DNA from 4 places in the Paenibacillus sp. SSG-1 genome. Region 3 is predicted to be linked to each of the others. Evidence: predicted binding sites of a transcription regulator. Region 3 holds the regulator's gene; each other region holds the start of a gene.

Region 1 (3,125 bases), 2.1 Mb from region 3:
GCGGTCGGCCACGGCAAAATGATTCCGCAGCCGACCGATAAGATGGCTGTCGCCATATCCCGGGCCGAGGAGGCCCTGAAGAAGGGGGCGGTCTAATGGTGCGCCGCATGGGGCTTGACCGCGAAACCCTGCTGATTGCCGCGGCAGAGCTAGCCGATGAGGCCGGATTGGATAACCTGACGCTGTCTGCACTGGCCCAGAAGCTTGGGGTCCGCTCCCCTTCCCTGTATAACCACGTGAACGGACTGCCGGACCTGCGCAGCGCGCTTGCCGCCTACTGCATGCAGCGTCTCGTCGATTTGATGCGCGATGCGGTCATCGGCAAATCGGGCGAGGAAGCGATTCTGAGCTTGAGCACAAGCTATTTGACATTTGCCCGCCAGCGCCCCGGCCTCTATGAGGCCTTTTACAAAATCGAAGCGTCGGATTCCCCGGAAACCGCAAAGCTGGGTGAACAGCTGTTGAGCATCTTTATCCGGGTTCTCGGACCCTACGGTCTCGGGGAACAGAACACATTGCATACGATCCGGGGTCTGCGGAGCCTCTTGCACGGCTTCGCCTCCCTGGAACAGAACAACGGCTTCCAGATGAAGCTGGATTTTGACGAGAGCCTGCATTTTGTTATGAGAGCCTTTCTGAAAGGGCTGGAATCCGGCGCATAACCGCCCGGCAGGCTTGCCCTCAAGGCCCGGTAAAGATGTCATATGACGTTCAAGTTTACTTCTCTATTTGTGTGATATACTATTAGATGTGATAAATTATATTGACAAGAGGGGAGTCCTTGACGTGCCTCATATCAGTCCCTTGTATTTGCAAATTGGAACGACCGTGGGGACGTTGGTTTTGGCCCTGATGACCATATTCATCCGTCTCAAGGCGAGCCACAGACCCGTTACGATAAAGAAAATACTAATTCCGCCGATGGGCATGGCGACCGGTTTCCTGATGTTCGTCGCCCCGGCTGTGAGAATCCCGCTGTGGTGGGCGCTCATCGCCTTTTTAGTCGGCTGGTTCCTGTTCTCCTATCCGCTGATACGCAGCACCAAATTTGAAGTAAGCGGAGGACAGGTCTTCGCACAGCGCTCCAAGAGCTTTATCATTATCCTCTTCGCCCTGCTGGCCGTCCGCATGCTGCTGCACCAGGTGATTGAGGAATATGTATCGATCCCGCAGACCGGCGCCCTGTTCTTCATTCTGGCCTTTGGCATGATCCTCCGCTGGCGGATTTTCATGCTGAGACAGTACCGGAAGTTTGCGCCCGCTGCCGTAGATTCGGTATCCGATCCCTTAAATCCGGCGGAATGATCCCATGATCGATACTAAGCCAAATAACGTCTTCCACGCAGGGTTTCCTGCCCGGGGCAAACGATAAGCCAATTTCCTTAAGATAAGGAGATTGGCTTTTTTGATATCAGAAGATTTCCTCAAAAAATAAACCCGCCAATGCATAGCGCCAGGCCGTTTGGAAAATGCTTAAAACGAATGAAATAAGCGGGTCCGCCGCGCCGGACGCCCGGCCTGAAAGCTCTTTTCCAATCGATGGCGGCGATACCATGTATATTTTTTCACATTTCTTTCGTAAAGTGGTCCTTTTTACGATCATTTATGTTAACATTAGGAGGACGATAGTGACTAGGCCTTTTCGGACGGAAAAGGTCTTGTGGCTTGTAGATACTCCTTCGAAGGGAGTCTATGAGCTCCTTTTCATTATAAAAATACTTAAGCACAACTGCTTACGCAAAGGAGAAATGGACATGTCAGAAGCAATTTCTGAACAAGAGACACAAAACGTGTCTGTCGGCAAGGAACAAAACGACGTGCTGGACCAGCTGCTCAAACCTGAGGTGCAGGAATCCCTTACGATTCTGGTCGACCAGCTTCCAAAGCTGACTGAGCTTGTGAATCTATTGACAAAGTCTTATGACTTCGCTCAAACCGTCGCTACCGACAAAGTGCTGAAGAGCGACACTGTCGGCGCGATCACCGAAATTGTGGAGCCTGTGAAGCATTCGGTGAAGAACATCGCCGCTACTGTCATCGAAGCGAAAGACCGCGCTGAAGACAGCAACGAAGTGATCGGTCTTTTTGGTCTGCTTAAAATGCTGAAGGATCCGCAAGCTCAAAAAATCTTCCGGTTCCTGAACGCTTACCTTCAAATCTCTGCGGAAAAAGCAAAACAACAATAATCTTTTATACATCTAACCAGTAAGGACGGAGGAAAAACCATGTCAAAACATATTGTCATTTTGGGTGCCGGTTACGGCGGCTTGCTTGCCGCTCTGACCGTACGCAAATATATGAACAAAGATCAAGCACGGGTTACGGTCGTGAACCAATACCCTACGCACCAAATCATTACCGAGCTGCACCGTCTGGCTGCAGGCAGCATTGCTGAGAAAGCCATCGCTATGCCGCTCGAAAAACTGTTCAAGGGCAAAGAAGTCGACCTGAAGATCGCAACGGTCAACTCTTTCTCCGTAGACAGCAAAGAAATCAAGCTTTCCGACGGTTCCAGCCTGTCTTACGACGCTTTGGTTGTCGCACTCGGAAGTAAAACGGCTTACTTCGGCATTCCAGGGCTCGAGCAGTACAGCTTCGTGCTGAAGTCTGCTGAAGACGCGCTGAACATTCATAAGCACATCGAAGACCGCATTCGCGAATACTCCAAAACCAAAAACGAAGCTGACGCAACGATCCTCATCGGCGGCGGCGGCTTGACCGGCGTTGAGCTTGTCGGCGAAATCGCTGATATCATGCCGGGTCTGGCTAAAAAATACGGCGTAAATCCAGCCGAAGTGAAGCTGCTTCTGGTTGAAGCCGGCCCTAAAATCCTGCCTGTACTGCCTGATCACCTCATCGAGCGCGCGCAAAGCAGTCTGGAAAAACGCGGCGTAACCTTCCTGACAGGATTGCCTGTAACGAACGTGGAAGGCAACGTGGTTGACCTGAAAGACGGTCAAAAGATCGTAACCAACACCTTCGTATGGACAGGCGGCGTGCAAGGCAACCCGCTCGTAGGCGAATCCGGCCTCGAAGTAAACCGCGGACGCGCTACCGTTAATGAATTCCTGCAATCCACTTCCCATCCGGACGTGTTTGTGGCTGGGGACAGCGCCGTTGTATTT
Region 2 (3,125 bases), 990 kb from region 3:
GCAAGGGCAACGGTCAGAACCGGGAATGCGAACAAGATGATAACGTTCGTAATCAGGACGGACCAGGTAAACATCGGCATGCGCATCAGTTTCATGCCTGGCGCACGCATTTTCAGAATCGTTACGATAAAGTTGACACCGGTCATCAGCGTACCGATACCGGAAATCTGAAGGGCCAGAGAGTAGAAGTTGTTACCTACGGTCGGGCTGAACTCCAGGCTCGCCAGCGGGAAGTATGCGGTCCAGCCGGCATCCGGCGATCCCCCGATGACGAAGGAAATGTTGAACAGCATCGCTCCGAAGAAGAACATCCAGAAGCTGACGGCATTCAGTCTAGGGAAAGCTACGTCGCGCGCCCCGATTTGAAGCGGAACGACAACGTTCATAAGTCCGATAACGAACGGCATCGCCATGAACAGGATCATGATAACGCCGTGCGTTGTAAAGATTTCGTTATAGTGCTGCGCATCCAGAAACTTCATTTCCGGAGCTGCGAGCTGCGTACGCATCAGCAGGGCGTCGACCCCGCCGCGGAACAGCATGATGAGTGCGGACAGGATATACATGACCCCGATCCGCTTATGGTCAACCGTTGTGAGCCATTCGCGCCACAGATAGCCCCACTTTTTAAAATAGGTCAGGCCGATCAGGATGGCGAGGGAAACGACGACGATACTGACCATGGCAGCATAGATCATAGGCTCACCGGTAACAAAAAATTCGTCCCATTTCATGCAGGTAGGTCTCCTTTCCAGTAGATGTTAGTTTCCATGTTCCATGGACCCCATATCTTCCATATTGCTCATATCCGAATGATCCATCGTTTCCGAGCCGGAATCTTTGTCACTGCTGCCGCTGCCGTGATGCCCTTCGGACATATCCATTTCAGGCGGCGGGTTGAACCCGAGATGCGTGGAAGAGAAGGATTCCCGTCCAACGTAGGAGGTTTTCAGCAGCGCGTTAAATTTGTCCTCAGTCAATTGAGGTGCGGTTTTCTTCACGTCGTCGACCCATTTGCTGAAGTCTCCGGCGCTCATAGACTGTACCTCAAACTCCATCTGCGCATAGCCTTTACCGGAGAAGTTGGAGTTACGTCCCATGAAAGAACCTGGTGTGTCGGCCAGCAGGTGAAGCGTGTTGACCATGTCGCTCATGGCGTACTTCTGTCCGCCAAGCTGCGGCACCCAGAAGCTCGTAATCGGTCCGTAAGAATACAGGCGGAACTCGATCGGGCGGTTTGTAGGAATATTCACATAGTTCACCGTTTCAACGCCTTCTTCAGGGTAACTGAAGTGCCATTTCCAGTTGGACGATGCGGCATAGATAACAAGCGGCTTCTGATCCTCGTAACCGGCAGGAACACTTTCCACCGCACTGGTCGTTTTGACCGTGACAACCGATAGAATGGCCACAATGATAACCGGAATCGCAATCCAGGTGAACTCGAGCCATTTGTTACCTTCTATATGAGGCGGGATATAATCGTCACTGGTTTTGCTTGCCCGGTATTTGGTCAGCATGATGATGTACAAGATGTAAACAACAATCAAGACGAAAGCCATCATCAGGATGGAGAAAATAATCGTGCTGGATTGCGTTTTTGCCTGCGGACCTTTCGGATCTAGCACGATGAGTGACGACGAGTCGCATCCGCTAAGCAGCAACATGATGGATACAAATAAGCCAAAAAATAACCATCTTTTTTTCTTCACAGTGAGCTCCTTTCTAGCGTTACATGTAGCTGAATTGGTCTAAAAATAATGAACCTTATAGCCATAGCTTAGTAATCCGGGGGGATGAAAACAAATGCAACAAAAGTAATAAATGTAAATCATTTACAATAATTCTGTGAAGATCTTCACATGATTTATAAAAAAACCTCAAATTGTGCGAAAAATCACTGTAATCGCTGAAAATCGGGGATTTTCATTTTTGTTCAAAATTGCACAAGGCTTTGTCAATGTTGCCAGTTTCGTCACAATTGAAAGGGCTTATCATAAGCCGTTATCCGGATTTTTTCCTGCTGAAACAGCGGCTGAGGCGTCCCAAAAGCCCGCTGTATGGTACAATATGAGGGCTAATGCGGGCAGCAGCCGGCATGTGATCGCGGACAGGCAGATGGGGGAGAACAAGAAAATGGGTGAACAAAGAGCGGTATTTTTTGACGTGGACGATACGCTGTATGACCATCTGGAACCGCTTCGGCAGGCGCTCGATCGCTTGATATCGCCGCCGGAGGGCTTTCCTTATGAACAAGTATACCACCGGTTCCGGCATTACAGCGACTTGCTATCGGCCCGGCATGGACATGTGAATGATCCGGCGAATGCGGGGGATCTGGAGGACATGCGCGAGCAGCGGATTCAGCTGGCCCTTGCGGAGTTCGGCATCGACGTGGACCGGGAGCAGGCGGCTGCGATTCAGGCGGCCTATTTGCAGGGGCAGTTCGACATTCGCCTGTTTCCGGGGGCGCAGGAGCTGATCCGGGAGCTCCAGGAGCGGGGCGATGTGGTCGGCGTGATCACCAATGGCCCGAAGGAACACCAAATGAACAAAGTCCGTGCGCTTGGGCTGGACAAGCTGGTGGGCTTGGACCGGGTATTCGTGTCCGGAGCGGTGGGCATGGACAAGCCGGATCCCCGGCTGTTCCGGCATGTGAACGAGGCGACGGAAACGGAGCCTGGGGCAAGCTGGTACATCGGCGACTCCTGGAACAACGACGTTATCGGCGCGCTGGAGGCGGGGTGGACATCAGTTTGGTTTAACCATCGGAAGGTCGAGCCGTTTGCGACCGGACATCAGCCCCATCATATTCTGGGGGGCTACGGGGAGCTGAGATCCGTTCTGCTGGGTGGCTAGCGGGTCGTGGGCTGTATTAAAAAAAGGGTACCTGCATCCATCGGGGATGGACAGGTACCCTTTATTTGTTGGAGAACGACAAGCACAGCTCCGTGCCATCGCGTTTGAGGCAAGTAGAATAACTCTCGTGCGGCGCAGTCATGGCCGTATTTATTCCGGCGGGAGCGACGGTGGTCCCGGCGGAGGTCCCGGTGGTGCTTCGGGATCGGCCCCTTTGCGTTTGTACAAAATTCGGGAAACGGCGATCCCGGCGACGCCCAGACCGA
Region 3 (3,125 bases):
GCCGGCGCTTCGCCAGCTGCTTCAATCGTCGGCCTATGAGCAGGCCGGTGAATGGACCGCCGTGATCGACCGGATGAGCGAGGATTTGGTCGATGTCAAAGAGCACTGGGACAAGCTGAGCGAATTGCTCTTCGGCCTGCTTCCGGAACGGAGCGACGCTGCTCCCGGCGACGGCGGCCAGTATACGCTGCGCCTTCAGCCGGGGAAAAAGCCGAAAGAGTGGGAGACGCTGGCGGCGCTCGAAAACCAGATCTTTGTCACGGTGGGGGAAATCGTCCGCAAAGGCGAAAAGATGCTGGCCGAATACAAGGAGGAGCAGGATGATTACGGTTCCGACAGCCTGATCACCGATATCGGCGGGCTGCTCAAGGACCTCAGCTCCGAACGGGAGAATCTCCGGTTCTTTATGACGCTGAACGACGAAACCGTCGTGTACTGGATGGAAGCGAGCGGCCATTTCCGCAGCAAATCGCTCCAGCTGTACGCTGTTCCGGTTGACGTCAGCAAGCAGCTCAAGGAGCTGTTTTTTGATAAGAAAAAGAGCGTCATCCTGACGTCCGCCACCTTATCCGTAGATAAATCGTTCCAGTATATGATCGATAACCTCGGACTACAGGAGGACCAGGACAGCGGACGCCTTGTGACGGTCCAGCTTCCGTCCCCGTTCCGGTACAGGGACCAGGCGCTGCTCGTCATTCCGCGGGATTTTCCAAGCGTGAAGGGAAGCGTCGGGGACGCCCTGTTTGTCGAAACGCTGGCCCGCTCACTGGCGGACGCCGCGATCGCCACCCACGGCCGGATGCTGGTGCTGTTCACCTCGTACCGCATGCTGCGCCAGGTATACGAGCCGCTGAAAGAAGCCCTTGCACAAAGCGACATCGCCGTGCTTGGACAGGGCGTTGACAGCGGCAGCCGCACGAAGCTGATCCGGCGGTTTACGGACAGCAGCGCTTCGGTGCTGCTTGGAACGAGCAGCTTCTGGGAAGGCGTGGACATCCCGGGTGAAGCGCTGACTTGCCTGGCCATCGTCCGGCTCCCGTTCCAGCCGCCGAACCATCCGCTGGTGGAAGCGAAGAGCGAGCTGCTGCAGCGCCAGAAGAAGAACCCGTTCATGAAGCTGTCGGTCCCGCAGGCCGTCATCCGCTTCAAGCAGGGCTTCGGGCGGCTGGTCCGCACCGCCCATGACCGGGGCATCGTCATCGTATACGATACGCGCGTCATCGAATCGTATTACGGGAAGTACTTCCTGTACTCGCTGCCTGGACCGAAAATGGAGCATATGCAGACAGACCAGATGGTTCCGCGCATCTCTGAATGGCTTCATCAGGACGGTGTGTCTTAAATGAGTCCATTAGATAGATTGAACTAAAGCGGTTAGAACAGGAAATTCAATGCAAAACTTTAGTTCAATCTATATAACCAAATAAATATTCAAGCCGTTCAATAGGGGGAACATGCATGAAATCGGAGAAAATATCCGAGGCGGTTGTCCGCAGATTGCCTATATATCTTAGATATCTAAATGAGCTGAACAAGCGGGAGGTGGCCACGGTCTCCTCCCAGGAGCTCGGGCAGAAGCTGGATCTCAACCCGGCGCAGATCCGTAAGGATTTGGCGTATTTCGGGGATTTTGGCCGTAAGGGGATAGGGTATGACGTATCCTATCTCATCGAGAAGATCCGTCAAATTTTGAATTTGGACCAGCAGATCAACGCGGTGCTGGTCGGAGCGGGGAATCTTGGTCAAGCTTTGTCCAACTATAACTTTTACCTGAAGGAAAATATGAAGATCGTGGCCGTGTTTGACGCCAATCCGTCCAAAATCGGCACACGGATCAACACCTTGACGGTACAGGCCATGGATGAGCTGAAAGAAACGATACAAAGCAAAAATATCCGGATCGGGATCATTACAGTCCCGGATTTCGAAGCACAAAACGTCGCCGATCAGCTGATTGCGGCCGGGATCGAGGCGATTCTGAATTTTGCGCCGACGATTCTGAAGGCGCCGGCTAGCATCCGGATCCATGCCGCCGATTTTACGACGGATTTGCTCAGCCTCGCTTATTATTTGAACAACGGAAAGGACGACACGGAAGATGACGGACAATTTGAAGAGCTCCAGCAGCCGGAGCGCCAATCCTAAATGGGCCATCAAGAACGGCAGCTTTGCCGTTTTGCGGCCGGAGCAGCCGGTATTGCACGGCTGGATGGTCATTGAGGGCGACCGCATCACCTATATCGGTGAAGAGGAGCCGCAGCTGGAGGAGGGCGTACAGGTCGTCGACGGCACGCATTTATTTTTTATGCCGGGCCTGATCAACACCCATGGACATACCGCCATGTCGCTGCTGCGAGGTTACGGAGATGACATGGTGCTCCAGGAATGGCTGCAGGAAAAAATGTGGCCGATGGAAGCGAAATTCACGTCCAGTGACGTCTACTGGGGGACTTCGCTGTCCGTGCTTGAAATGCTGAAGGGCGGTACGACGACGTTCCTCGATATGTACGATCATATGGATCAGGTGGGCAAAGTGGTGACTGAATCCGGCATGCGCGCTGCCCTGACCCGCGGTGTCATCGGTCTGTGCCCGGAGGATGTGCAGCGTCACAAGCTGAACGAAGCCATTCAGTTCGCCAAGGACTGGCACGGGCAGGCAGACGGCCGGATCACGGCGATGATTTCTCCGCATGCCCCGTACACATGCCCTCCTGATTTTATCGAGAAGTTCGTTCAGGCGGCGCATGACCTGGATCTGCCGATGCATACGCATATGTCGGAGACCAAGGCGGAAGTGGAGCAAAATGTACGCGATTATGGAACGCGTCCGGCGATTCATTTGGAGAAGCTCGGCATGTTCTCACGGCCGACGATTCTGGCACACGCGGTCCATTTAACAGACGAGGAAATCGACATTTTGGCGAAGCATCACGTGACGGTATCACACAACCCTGGCAGCAACCTGAAGCTGGCGAGCGGTGTGGCCCGCGTTACCGACATGATGCAGGCAGGCATTACGGTTTCCCTGGGAACCGACAGTGCGGCGAGCAACAACAATTTGGACATGTTTGAAGAAATGCGCCTTGCCGCTTTGATACATAAGGGCGTCTCGGGAGATCCGACGG
Region 4 (3,125 bases), 860 kb from region 3:
CATAGGGGCCAGGCAGTTGGTTGTGCAGGAGGCACCGGAAATGACGGTTTCCGTTCCGTCCAGGGTGTCATGGTTCACGTTGTATACGATCGTCTTCATGTCGCCTGTAGCAGGGGCGGAAATGACGACTTTCTTCGCTCCGCCTTTCAGGTGAAGCTCGGCCTTTTCTTTCGTGGTGAAGAAGCCTGTACATTCGAGAACAATATCAACGCCAAGCTCACCCCAAGGAAGCTCTTCAGGATTCCGCTTAGCCAAAACCTTAACCTCTATGCCGTTTACTTTGAAGGTTCCGTCATGGACTTCAATGTCACCGTGAAAAGTGCCTTGCGTCGTATCATATCTGAGCAGATGTGCTAACATTTTAGCGTTCGTAAGGTCGTTAATCGCTACAACCTCGACGCCTTCCACATCTTTAATTCGGCGAAAAGCGAGTCGTCCGATTCGTCCAAAACCGTTTATACCTACTTTTACAGTCACTGAAAAATCCCCCTATAAGTTTTATTTATTCCAACAAGCCGATGCCTGCAATGGAATAAAAATGACCCAGCGCTATTTCATTCTAGAATGGCTTACTGTATAATGCGAAAAGAGACCGATCGGTATTTTTTATATTAGCATGATATGAGTGAATTGCAAGGAAGAATTGGGTAATTCTTTAAAACAAATGAAATAAAACACGGTTCATACGGAGGAGCTCATGAAAAAAGGGGACAGAACAAGGGAACACATCATTATGAAATCGGCTGAAATTTTTAACCAGAGAGGATATGCCGGTACATCGCTAAACGATATTATTGCCGACACAGGAATTAAGAAGGGGGGCATCTATCGACATTTTGCCAGTAAAGACGAGATCGCGCTTGAAGCCTACAATTATGCTGCCAGTATGGTCGCCAGTAAATTTTCTGAAGCGGTCGATCAAGAGCAGTCTGCGTCAGGAAAGTTGGTTGCTTTTTTTCGTGTCTATGAGAACGTAGTCAACGATCCCCCATTTATTGGCGGATGTCCCATGCAGAATACAGCTGTAGAAAGTGACGATACTCATTCGGAGCTTTGTGGTCAGGCAAGGCAAGGGATGCATACCTTCTTGGATATGATGAAAAGTATTATTCGTGACGGCATTCAAGCTGGGGAGTTTAGGGAGGATCTGGATGTAGATGCGCTAGCATCATTTACATTTTCCTTGTTGGAAGGAGGGATTTTACTCAGCAAGTTGGATGGGGATAACAAGCACATGCTAATGAATACACAAATCTTCTCATCCTATTTGCAGCAATGCTGCCTAAAAACCTGTTAATCTGGTGTACTGGCACATCGGAAGGGAACTGGGCAGCTGTCTTATGCAATAGCCCAAACGGGTGGTTTTTGTATTTTTCACGGAGTTGTAAGAAAGAATTGATTTTTACTTGAACGTTTAGAGGAGAAGGTGTGACCACGATTGCAAGGCTAAACGTCGAATATATAATAAATTTTAAATATCAGGTTTTGTAAACTTTCAACTGCATTTCTCACACATTTGGGGAAATGCCAACTTACTATGTGAAAAAGTTCTCTTTTTATTCACGAAGGAGCAGAGCATAAGTTAGCCCCCGTAGGTCGTAAAGTTTTACGTCTAAACCTGATGTTTTCATTTTTTATTTTGTGTACAGGAACAGCGTGGAAGGGAGGAAGTTAATATGGGAATCGATACGGTGCTATGGAGTAAACTCGTGACTGGAATGACACTAGGATTCCACGCTATTTTCGCGACACTTGGCGTGGGTATTCCATTAATGATTTCACTCGCCGAGTTTATCGGTATTCGTAAGAAAGATCTTCATTATATTCTAATGGCAAAGAGGTGGTCACGAGGGTTCGTTATCTCTGTTGCAGTAGGCGTAGTCACAGGAACAGCAATTTCGTTACAACTCTCCTTGGTATGGCCCAATTTCATGAAACTTGCGGGAAATGTTATTGCGCTTCCATTGTTTATGGAAGTGTTCGCCTTCTTTTTTGAAGCCATTTTCCTAGGGATTTACCTCTACACGTGGGAACGATTTAAAAACCCGATGATGCATTGGTTACTAACGATTCCTGTTGTCGTCGGTGCAGGGATGTCAGCAGTATTTATCACGACGGTTAACGGATTTATGAATCAACCAGGGGGATTTACGTTTGAAGCTGGACAATTCACGGCCGTTGACCCCGTTCAAGCCATGCTGAGTACGGCAACATTCTCCAAGGTGTTTCATGTATTAAGTTCGGCCTATTTAACAGGAGCTGCTCTGCTGGCAGGTGTTGCTGCATTCGCAATACTTCGAAAAGGGGTTTCAGCATACCACAAAAAAGCCTTAAAGCTGATGATGGCTGTCGTTTTATTGTTCAGTTTAGTAAACACATTAGCCGGAGACGTATCCGCTAAGTTTTTGGCCGAACATCAACCTGAAAAACTTGCGGCTGCCGAATGGCATTTTGAAACGGAAAGCGGCGCAGATTTGATATTTTTAGGGTGGCTTAATGCTGAGCATGAAATTATAGGAGCACTCCACCTTCCCAAATTTCTGAGTTTCTTGGCTTTTGGAGATTTCAATGCAGAAGTAACGGGTCTTAATGAGTTTCCTATCGATGAACAACCATCACTCGTGGTTCATTATTTTTTCGATTTAATGGCAACCATTGGATTTTTATTCTTAGGCATTTCCTTTCTGTATTTCCTATTTGTATTTTGGAAAAAGCGTAACGAACTCAACAAGTGGATACTGCGAATGATTGCATTAGGAGCACCACTTGCTTTTTTAGGAGTTGAACTGGGGTGGTTTTACGCAGAACTCGGCAGGCAGCCTTGGATTATCCGAGGATATATGCGTGTAGAGGAAGCGGCTACGACATCCCCAAGCGTCAGGATCCTTTTTTTCTTTTTCCTTCTACTATACATCGTATTGGGAACCGTTAGTGTTCTTGTGCTTCGTCGCATGTTCTATAACAATCCGGCTGAAGTTGAGATGGAGACGTGGACGCAGCGTGCAAGCGACAAATCAACATTGAAGGGTGAGCACACATGATGAATTACGAATTGATTGGAATTTCCGTGCTCTGGTTGTTTTTGTACGGATATATCATCATCGCTTCCATTGATTTTGGCGCAG

What was found. The regulator Rex, encoded in region 3, represses fermentation and respiration genes when NADH is low (regulators of the CRP and FNR family bind a similar motif). The targets are predictions, from matches to a motif close to TTGTGAAATATTTCACAA.
Region 1: the regulator Rex is predicted to act here: its motif matches at 1,554-1,571, upstream of BCV73_RS26520 (helical membrane plugin domain-containing protein).
Region 2: the regulator Rex is predicted to act here: its motif matches at 1,847-1,864, upstream of qoxA (cytochrome aa3 quinol oxidase subunit II).
Region 4: the regulator Rex is predicted to act here: its motif matches at 1,538-1,555, upstream of BCV73_RS13235 (cytochrome ubiquinol oxidase subunit I).

Annotation. Positions count from the first base shown of each region.
Region 1 covers NZ_MBRK01000001.1:5,783,981-5,787,105, forward strand. Annotated here, with positions in the region: gene BCV73_RS26505 (MBL fold metallo-hydrolase) at 1-96, shown strand, start outside; gene BCV73_RS26510 (TetR/AcrR family transcriptional regulator) at 96-662, shown strand; gene BCV73_RS26515 (CcdC family protein) at 787-1,305, shown strand; gene BCV73_RS26520 (helical membrane plugin domain-containing protein) at 1,755-2,186, shown strand; gene BCV73_RS26525 (NAD(P)/FAD-dependent oxidoreductase) at 2,226-3,125, shown strand, end outside.
Region 2 covers NZ_MBRK01000001.1:4,718,845-4,721,969, reverse strand. Annotated here, with positions in the region: gene qoxB (cytochrome aa3 quinol oxidase subunit I) at 1-734, opposite strand, end outside; gene qoxA (cytochrome aa3 quinol oxidase subunit II) at 762-1,667, opposite strand; gene BCV73_RS21880 (HAD family hydrolase) at 2,119-2,859, shown strand; gene BCV73_RS21875 (DUF2339 domain-containing protein) at 3,010-3,125, opposite strand, start outside.
Region 3 covers NZ_MBRK01000001.1:3,727,951-3,731,075, reverse strand. Annotated here, with positions in the region: gene dinG (ATP-dependent DNA helicase DinG) at 1-1,342, shown strand, start outside; gene BCV73_RS17155 (redox-sensing transcriptional repressor Rex) at 1,459-2,145, shown strand; gene BCV73_RS17150 (amidohydrolase) at 2,099-3,125, shown strand, end outside.
Region 4 covers NZ_MBRK01000001.1:2,868,053-2,871,177, reverse strand. Annotated here, with positions in the region: gene gap (type I glyceraldehyde-3-phosphate dehydrogenase) at 1-477, opposite strand, end outside; gene BCV73_RS13240 (TetR/AcrR family transcriptional regulator) at 698-1,297, shown strand; gene BCV73_RS13235 (cytochrome ubiquinol oxidase subunit I) at 1,677-3,041, shown strand; gene BCV73_RS13230 (cytochrome d ubiquinol oxidase subunit II) at 3,038-3,125, shown strand, end outside.